Linked DNA regions of Simiduia agarivorans SA1 = DSM 21679. Each later gene encodes a partner of the first gene's protein in a complex. Links are inferred from orthologs where the notes say so. Each region holds a gene or a part of one and is shown in the gene's direction. Other genes may lie near its edges.

Region 1 (3,831 bases):
GTTGCACCTGGATATTATTGTCGATCGCATGCGTCGCGAGTTTGCGGTTGAAGCCAATATCGGTAAGCCGCAGGTGGCCTACCGTGAGCGGATCAAAAATACCTGTGAAATTGAAGGCAAGTTCGTGCGCCAGTCCGGTGGCCGTGGTCAGTATGGCCACTGCTGGATCCGGTTCGAACCTGCAGAAAACGACAACGCCGATAAGGTGGAATTCGTTTCAGAAATTGTTGGTGGTGTGATTCCGAAGGAATACATCCCTGCAATCGGCAAGGGTATCGAAGAGCAGGCCAAAAACGGCGTGCTCGGCGGCTATCCATTGCTGGGCTTGAAGGCAACTGTATTCGACGGTTCCTTCCACGATGTTGACTCCAGTGAAATGGCGTTCAAAATTGCCGCTTCCATGGCCACCAAGCAGTTGTCGCAAAAAGGCGGCGCAGTCCTGCTTGAGCCAATGATGAAAGTGGAAGTGGTAACGCCGGAGGAGAACATGGGCGATGTGGTGGGCGATCTTAACCGTCGTCGTGGCATTATCCACGGCATGGAAGACAGTCCATCTGGCAAAATCGTCAACGCCGAGGTGCCGCTGGCCGAAATGTTCGGTTATGCTACGGCGCTGCGATCAGCCACCCAGGGGCGTGCTACTTACTCCATGGAGTTCCAGCAGTACGCTGAGGCGCCCTCGAATGTCGCGCAGGAAATCATTGCCAAGAGCAGGGTTGCTAGCGATCACTAACTTACTATCTATCAAATTTATAATTTGAGGTTATAACAAAATGGCTAAGGCTAAGTTTGAACGTAACAAGCCCCACGTAAACGTGGGCACCATCGGTCACGTTGACCACGGTAAAACCACTCTGACCGCAGCTCTGACTCGCGTATGTGCGGAAGTTTGGGGCGGTGAAGCAGTTGCTTTCGACGGTATCGATTCTGCGCCAGAAGAGCGTGAGCGTGGTATTACCATCTCTGCTGCTCACGTAGAGTACGATTCACCAGTGCGTCACTACGCACACGTAGATTGCCCGGGCCACGCCGACTACGTTAAGAACATGATTACCGGTGCTGCCCAGATGGACGGCGCTATCCTGGTTTGTTCCGCTGCTGACGGCCCCATGCCGCAGACCCGTGAGCACATCCTGTTGTCCCGTCAGGTAGGTGTACCTTACATCGTGGTATTCCTGAACAAAGCTGACATGGTAGACGACGAAGAGCTGCTGGAGCTGGTTGAGATGGAAGTTCGTGAGCTGTTGAGCCAATACGAATTCCCAGGCGACGACACCCCGATCATCATCGGTTCTGCGCTGATGGCCCTGAACGGTCAGGACGACAAAGAAATGGGTACTACCGCTGTTAAGAAGCTGGTAGAGACCCTGGATTCTTACATTCCTGAGCCAGAGCGTGCCATCGACGGTGCCTTCCTGATGCCAATCGAAGACGTATTCTCTATCTCTGGTCGCGGTACTGTAGTAACCGGCCGTGTAGAGCGTGGTATCGTGAAAGTGGGCGAGGAAATCGAGATCGTTGGTATCCGCGACACCACCAAGACCACCTGTACCGGTGTTGAAATGTTCCGCAAGCTGCTGGACGAAGGCCGTGCTGGTGAGAACGTAGGTGTTCTGCTGCGTGGTACCAAGCGTGACGACGTAGAGCGTGGTCAGGTTCTGTGTAAGCCAGGTTCAATCAAGCCGCACACCAAGTTCCAAGGCGAAGTATACGTACTGTCCAAGGACGAAGGTGGTCGTCACACGCCATTCTTCAAAGGCTACCGTCCTCAGTTCTACTTCCGTACGACTGACGTGACTGGTGCAGTTGAGCTGCCAGAAGGCGTTGAGATGGTAATGCCAGGCGATAACATCCAGATGGAAGTTACCCTGATTGCACCTATCGCAATGGAAGACGGTCTGCGCTTTGCGATCCGTGAAGGCGGTCGTACCGTAGGTGCGGGCGTTGTTTCCAAGATCATCGAGTAATGATCGGCCGGTCTGACCGGCAAAAAGGCCCCGCCCGGCGGGGCCTTTGTTTTGCTAACTAATTGATTTTCAAGGTAAAAGCGAATAGTTGGCTAAAAAATCAACCGGCGCTTGACAGGGGGCGGTGCCGCCCTTAGAATTGCGCCTCCGTTTTTCAGGGATTTCCCCTGGCGGATTGTTCTTTACAGTATTTTGGAGTTAGGTTCAGATGCAGAATCAACGCATTCGCATTCGCCTGAAAGCGTTCGATCACAAGTTGATCGATGCGTCTACACAGGAAATCGTCGAGACCGCTAAGCGTACAGGTGCACAAGTGCGTGGTCCGATTCCGTTGCCGACTCGTCGCGAGCGTTTCACCGTTCTGATCTCCCCGCACGTTAACAAAGACGCGCGCGATCAGTACGAAATCCGCACACATAAGCGTTTGTTGGATATCGTTGAGCCTACAGAAAAGACTGTAGACGCCCTCATGAAGCTGGATCTGGCTGCTGGCGTCGAAGTTCAAATTAGTCTCGGTTAATTAACAAAAGCTGCCTGCCCACTGGGGTGGTGCAGGTGTGTGTAACGCTCTGAAATGGGCGGCCATAGCGGGTAAAAGCCCCGTACACCATTGAGGTTAGTAAAATGACAATAGGTATTGTCGGCCGCAAAAGCGGCATGACCCGTATCTTCACTGAAGACGGTGTTTCTATTCCTGTTACCGTGGTTGAAGTAGAACCAAACCGCGTGACTCAGGTTAAGACCGTTGATACCGATGGTTACTCTGCTGTGCAGGTGACTGTGGGTGCGCGCCGTGCTTCACGTGTCAACAAAACTGCTGCTGGTCACTACGCCAAGGCCAACACAGAAGCCGGTCGCGGCCTGTGGGAATTGCGTAATGAAGCCGGCGAAGCTTTCGAAATCGGTGGTTCAATCACCGTTGATGTTTTCGAAGCTGGTCAAATCGTAGATGTTACTGGTACTTCCAAAGGTAAAGGTTACGCCGGCACCGTAAAGCGCTGGAATTTCCGTACCCAGGATGCCACCCACGGTAACTCCCTTTCTCACCGCGTTCCAGGCTCTATCGGTCAGTGTCAGACACCCGGCCGTGTTTTCAAGGGCAAGAAAATGACCGGTCACATGGGTGATGAGCGTGTAACCGTTCAGAACCTTGAAGTGGTTAAGGTCGATGCAGAACGTAATTTGCTGTTGATCAAAGGTGCCGTACCCGGAGCTCCGGGTGGCGACGTGATCGTGCGTCCCGCTGTTAAAGCGCGCAACAACGGCTAATCCGAGGGGAATCGACCATGGAATTGAATATCACTACTCCAGCAGGCGCCAAAGGCACAGTTTCTGTGTCCGACGTAGCGTTCGCTCGCGAGTTTAATCAAGACCTGGTGCATCAGGCGGTTGTTGCTTACATGGCAGCGGCGCGTCAGGGTACCAAGGCTCAGAAGACTCGTTCAGAAGTTTCTGGTGGCGGCGCCAAGCCATGGCGTCAGAAAGGCACTGGTCGTGCGCGCGCAGGTACCACTCGTGGTCCGCTGTGGCGTCACGGTGGTGTAACTTTCGCAGCCAAGCCACGCAGCTTTGATCAGAAGCTGAACAAAAAAATGTACCGCGCTGCCATGCAGTGCATCATGTCCGAGCTGGCTCGTCAGGAGCGTTTGGTTGTGGTTGATGCGTTCGACCTGGAAGTGCCTAAGACTAAGGCGCTGGTTGGCGAGCTGGCCAAGTACAACCTGTCCGACGTGCTGATCGTGACTGAAGAAGTAAATACCAATCTGTATCTTGCAGCTCGCAACCTGCACAAAGTTGACGTGCGTGATGCCCAGGGCGTAGATCCTGTGAGCCTGATCCGCTTCGACAAAGTGGTTGTGACTGT
Region 2 (4,495 bases), 160 kb from region 1 along the record:
CGGCGGGTGGTCCTGTATTGCTGGTACAGGGCGAGCCTGAAACGTATGCCGATGCGGCCGTGCCCTACAGCCATTTGTCCCTGCCCGAAGCGCAGAGTGATGGCGGCGATTTGCGCGCTTTGCTGGAGGCCCTGGCTGCGCGCGAGTGCAACGAAGTGCTGGTCGAGGCGGGTAGCCGGTTGGCGGGCAGTTTTATGGCGGCGGGTCTGGTGGACGAATTGGTGCTGTACATGGCGCCGACCCTGTTGGGCTCCAGTGCCAGGCCGTTGTTGCAACTGCCGCTTGAGCAGATGGCAGAACAACGCAAGCTGGCGATTACCGATATGCGCGCAATCGGTGGCGATTGGCGTATAACCGCCCACCCGGTGGGCGACTGATTTTTCACTCTCTGGGAGAGCGTATGTTTACCGGTATCATTGAAGCGGTAGGTGAAATCCTGGTGGCCCAGCCCGCCGGTGGCGATCTGCGGCTGCGAGTGAAGACCCACGGACTGGATTTACAGGATGTGGCGCTGGGCGATTCTATTGCCACCAATGGCGTGTGTCTGACCGTGGTGGAATTGCCCGGCGACGGCTATTGGGCCGATGTGAGCGTGGAAACGCTCGACAACACCACCCTGCGCCAGTGGGCAGTGGGTCAGAAGGTCAACCTGGAAAAAGCACTGACACCCACCACCCGTCTGGGCGGGCATTTGGTCAGCGGTCATGTGGATGGCGTGGGCGAAGTGGTCAGCCGGCACACGGATGCCCGTTCGGAGCGTTTTCGCTTGCGCGCGCCCGATCACTTGGCCAAATACATCGCGCATAAGGGCTCAATCACGGTGGATGGCACCAGCCTGACAGTCAATGCCGTCGACGGGGCGGAGTTCGAGCTTAATATCGTGCCCCACACCCTTGAGAAGACGGTGATGGGCACCTATAAAGCAGGCACGCGGGTGAATCTGGAGGTGGATTTGCTGGCGCGCTACCTCGAAAGACTATTATTAGGGGACAAGGCGGCACAGACCGGCACCCCGGACTCAGGCATTACCATGGCATTTCTGGCGGAGCACGGCTTCAGCCGCTAACGGGACGAGATATGGAACTTAACAGCGTAGAAGAACTGATCGACGACATCCGACAGGGCAAGATGGTCATCCTCATGGATGACGAGGATCGCGAAAACGAAGGCGATCTGGTGATTGCCGCCGAGCAGATCCGGCCCGAAGACATCAATTTCATGGCCAAACACGCCCGTGGGTTGATTTGCCTGACCCTGACCGAAAAGCGTTGCCGCCAATTGGATCTGCCGCTGATGGTGGGGGGGCGTCACAACGGCGCCCAGCACAGCACCAATTTCACGCTCTCCATCGAGGCCGCGACCGGCGTCACTACCGGTATTTCCGCCGCCGACCGGGCACGCACCGTGCGCGCGGCAGTGGCGCGCGAAGCGAAAGCAGAAGACATCGTCCAGCCGGGTCATATTTTCCCGCTCATGGCTCAACCCGGCGGTGTGTTGAGCCGTGCGGGCCACACCGAAGCCGGTTGCGACCTGGCGCGTCTGGCGGGTTTCGAGCCGGCGGCGGTGATCGTGGAGATCATGAATGAAGATGGCACCATGGCGCGCCGTCCGGATCTGGAAGAGTTCGCCAAAACCCACGATCTGAAAATCGGCACCATTGCCGACCTGATCCACTACCGTTCGGTGAAAGAAAAAACCGTCGAGTGCATCAGCACCCGCCCGGTTAAAACCGGTTTCGGTGAATTCGAACTGAAAACCTATCGCGATGTGGCGCGGCAGGAATTGCATTTTGCCCTGGTCAAAGGTCCGCTTAGCGCCGATGAGCCCGCGTTGGTGCGGGTCCACGTGCAGGACAGCGCGCGCGATCTGTTCACCATTCAGCGCCCGAGCGATACCGAGTACAAACCCTGGACCTTTCACGCCGCACTGGAGGCGGTGGAGCGGGAAGGCAAAGGTGTGGTGGTATTGATCTGTCACACTGAAAGCGCACAGGAAATTGCCGACAACGTGGACTGGATGCTGTCTGGCCGTCAGCGCCAGATCAGTCAGGATAAAGTGTATAAACAAGTGGGCACCGGCGCCCAGATTCTGCGCGATCTGGGCGTGCGCAAAATGAAACTGATGTCGGCGCCACTGAAATTTTCGGCCATCTCCGGCTGGGATCTGGAAGTGACAGAACAACTGTCCTGCCCCGACTAATTTTTTTGAATAGAATGTATAAACAGGAAACCCCATGAGCAAGATTACCGTTGTCGAAGGCGATTTCACCCAGTGCAAAGGCAAGTACGCGCTGATTGTCAGCCGTTGGAATAGCTTTGTTGTTGAAAGCCTGAAAGACGGCGCGCTGGATACCCTGCGTCGCCACGGCATCAAAGACGAAGACATCACCATCTACTACGCTCCCGGCGCCTTCGAGTTTCCGCTGGTGGCTCAAAAGCTGGCGGCAACGGGTAAGTTCGACGCCATCATTGCGCTCGGTGCGGTTATCCGCGGTGGCACACCACACTTTGAATACGTGGCCGGTGAGTGCACCAAAGGTCTGGCGCAAGCCTCCATGGCCAGCGGTGTTATCGTGACCTTCGGCGTGCTCACCGTCGATTCCATCGAGCAGGCGATTGAGCGTTCCGGCACCAAGGCCGGCAACAAGGGTGTGGAAGCCACGCTCACCGCACTGGAAATGGTCTCACTGCTGTCCAAGGTATAAACATGAACGTCTCTGCTTCTGCGCGCCGTCAGGCGCGCCACTACGCCATGCAGGCGCTCTATCAATGGCAGATGGCGGGTTCCTCGCTGAACGCCATCGAGGCGGAGTTCCGCACGGATTACGACATGGCGAAAGTGGATCTGGCCTACTTTCAGGAACTGTTGCACCAGGTGCCCGCACAGCTGGATGCACTGGAGGCCGCGTACGCGCCGCACCTGCAGGGGCGCAATCAGGACGAACTGGATCCCATCACCCAGTCGCTGCTGCGTCTGAGTACCTACGAGCTGAAAAACCGCATCGATGTACCCTACAAAGTGGTCATTAACGAAGCGGTTGCGCTGGCGAAGAAATTTGGCGCCACCGATGCGCACAAGTTCATCAACGCCGTGCTGGATCAGACTGCTGCGCAGTTGCGCGCGGTGGAAGTGCAGGCCGAGCGCGGCCGCAATTGAGTTTGCGATAAATGGATTTAGCGCCGTGCCGACGGCAGCAATTGAGGAACCGATATGGCGTTGGGTGAATTTGAACTGATCAAGCGTTACTTCTACCAGTCTGCACGTGCCTTTGGAGTGCAGATGGGCATTGGCGATGACTGTGCCCTGTTGCAGGCGCCGGAGGGCAAGGTCATTGCTGTGTCAATGGACACGCTGGTAGGCGGCATTCACTTTCCCCGCAACGCCGACCCGGAACTCATCGCCGAACGCGCCCTGCGTGTGAACCTGAGTGATCTGGCGGCCATGGGCGCTGAACCTTTGTGGTTTACCCTGGGCCTCACCATGCCCAAAGTGGACGAGCGTTGGATGGAAGGCTTTGCCCGCGGGTTGTTCACGGTAGCCGATGAATACAACATTGCCCTGGTGGGGGGCGATACCACGCGCGGCCCGTTGGCCATCACCATTCAGGTGCATGGCGCGGTGGAATCCGATCACGCGCTGATGCGTGCCAATGCCCGCGTGGGCGACCTGATCTACGTTACCGGCAACGTGGGCGATGCGGCGGCGGCGCTGGCGGTTATCCGGCAGGAATTGACGGTCGGCAAGTCGGCGTTCAATTATTTTATGTCCCACTATTATCGCCCCCAGCCGCGCCTTAAAGAAGCCAAAATGTTGCGGGGCATCAGCCAGTGCGCCATTGATGTGTCCGACGGTTTGCTGGCGGATCTCGGGCACATTTGTGAAGAGAGTGGCGTGGGTGCGAAGATCGATCTCGAGCGCATCCCCGTATCCACTGCGCTTAACAAAGTGGCAGAAGCCGAACAGATCGCCGACTGGGCATTGGCCGGCGGCGACGATTACCAACTGTGTTTTACCGTCTCGCCTGACAAGCTGGGTCAGGTACAGGCACTGATCGATGCCGGCAAGCTGCACGCCAATGCCATTGGTGAAATCGTTAAAGGCAGTGGCGTTGAAGTGCTGCTGGAAGGTGAGGTGTTTGAACCCAAACGACGCGGCTACAACCATTTCGACACCGATGCGTAGCCTGCCCGGGTGGCGCGCCTTGTTGGCGGACCCTCGTCTGTTTTGCGCGCTGGGGTTCGGCAGTGGGCTGGCGCCGAAAGCGCCCGGGACCTTTGGCACGCTGATGGCACTGCCGCTGTTTCTGATTTTGCAGCCGCTGCCGGCGTGGGTTTACGCCGGGGTGGTGCTGGCGGCATTTTTTCTGGGTATTTACCTGTGCGGCTATGCCGGTCGCTGGCTGGGTGTCAGCGATCACGGCGCCATCGTCTGGGATGAATTTGTCGGGCTCTGGATCGCATTGTTTTTGGTGCCCCAGGGCTGGGCCTGGCTGGTC

Evidence for each region. The genes of interacting proteins can lie anywhere in the genome.
Region 2: the proteins of rpsJ (region 1) and nusB are in contact, whole or in part, in a solved structure (PDB 3D3B), measured with the Escherichia coli proteins. The link is inferred for Simiduia agarivorans SA1 = DSM 21679 from one-to-one orthologs.

Annotation. Positions count from the first base shown.
Region 1 is NC_018868.3:2,016,362-2,020,192, reverse strand. The notes cover bases 1,069-3,831. They hold rpsJ (30S ribosomal protein S10), read left to right. Parts: upstream 1,069-2,175; coding sequence 2,176-2,487; downstream 2,488-3,831. Other genes in these bases: rplD (50S ribosomal protein L4), read left to right, coding at 3,254-3,831; rplC (50S ribosomal protein L3), read left to right, coding at 2,592-3,236; tuf (elongation factor Tu), read left to right, coding at 1,069-1,967. Also shown: fusA (elongation factor G), read left to right, coding at 1-733; more of tuf, read left to right, coding at 774-1,068. UniProt on the Escherichia coli protein: Involved in the binding of tRNA to the ribosomes. Part of the processive rRNA transcription and antitermination complex (rrnTAC). The complex forms an RNA-chaperone ring around the RNA exit tunnel of RNA polymerase (RNAP).
Region 2 is NC_018868.3:2,177,118-2,181,612, reverse strand. Bases 1,619-4,431 are described here. They hold nusB (transcription antitermination factor NusB), read left to right. Parts: upstream 1,619-2,706; coding sequence 2,707-3,156; downstream 3,157-4,431. Other genes in these bases: M5M_RS09725 (phosphatidylglycerophosphatase A family protein), read left to right, coding at 4,175-4,431; thiL (thiamine-phosphate kinase), read left to right, coding at 3,211-4,182; ribH (6,7-dimethyl-8-ribityllumazine synthase), read left to right, coding at 2,234-2,704; ribBA (bifunctional 3,4-dihydroxy-2-butanone-4-phosphate synthase/GTP cyclohydrolase II), read left to right, coding at 1,619-2,199. Outside these bases: bifunctional diaminohydroxyphosphoribosylaminopyrimidine deaminase/5-amino-6-(5-phosphoribosylamino)uracil reductase RibD, read left to right, coding at 1-377; M5M_RS09750 (riboflavin synthase), read left to right, coding at 401-1,066; more of ribBA, read left to right, coding at 1,078-1,618; more of M5M_RS09725, read left to right, coding at 4,432-4,495. UniProt on the Escherichia coli protein: Part of the processive rRNA transcription and antitermination complex (rrnTAC). The complex forms an RNA-chaperone ring around the RNA exit tunnel of RNA polymerase (RNAP).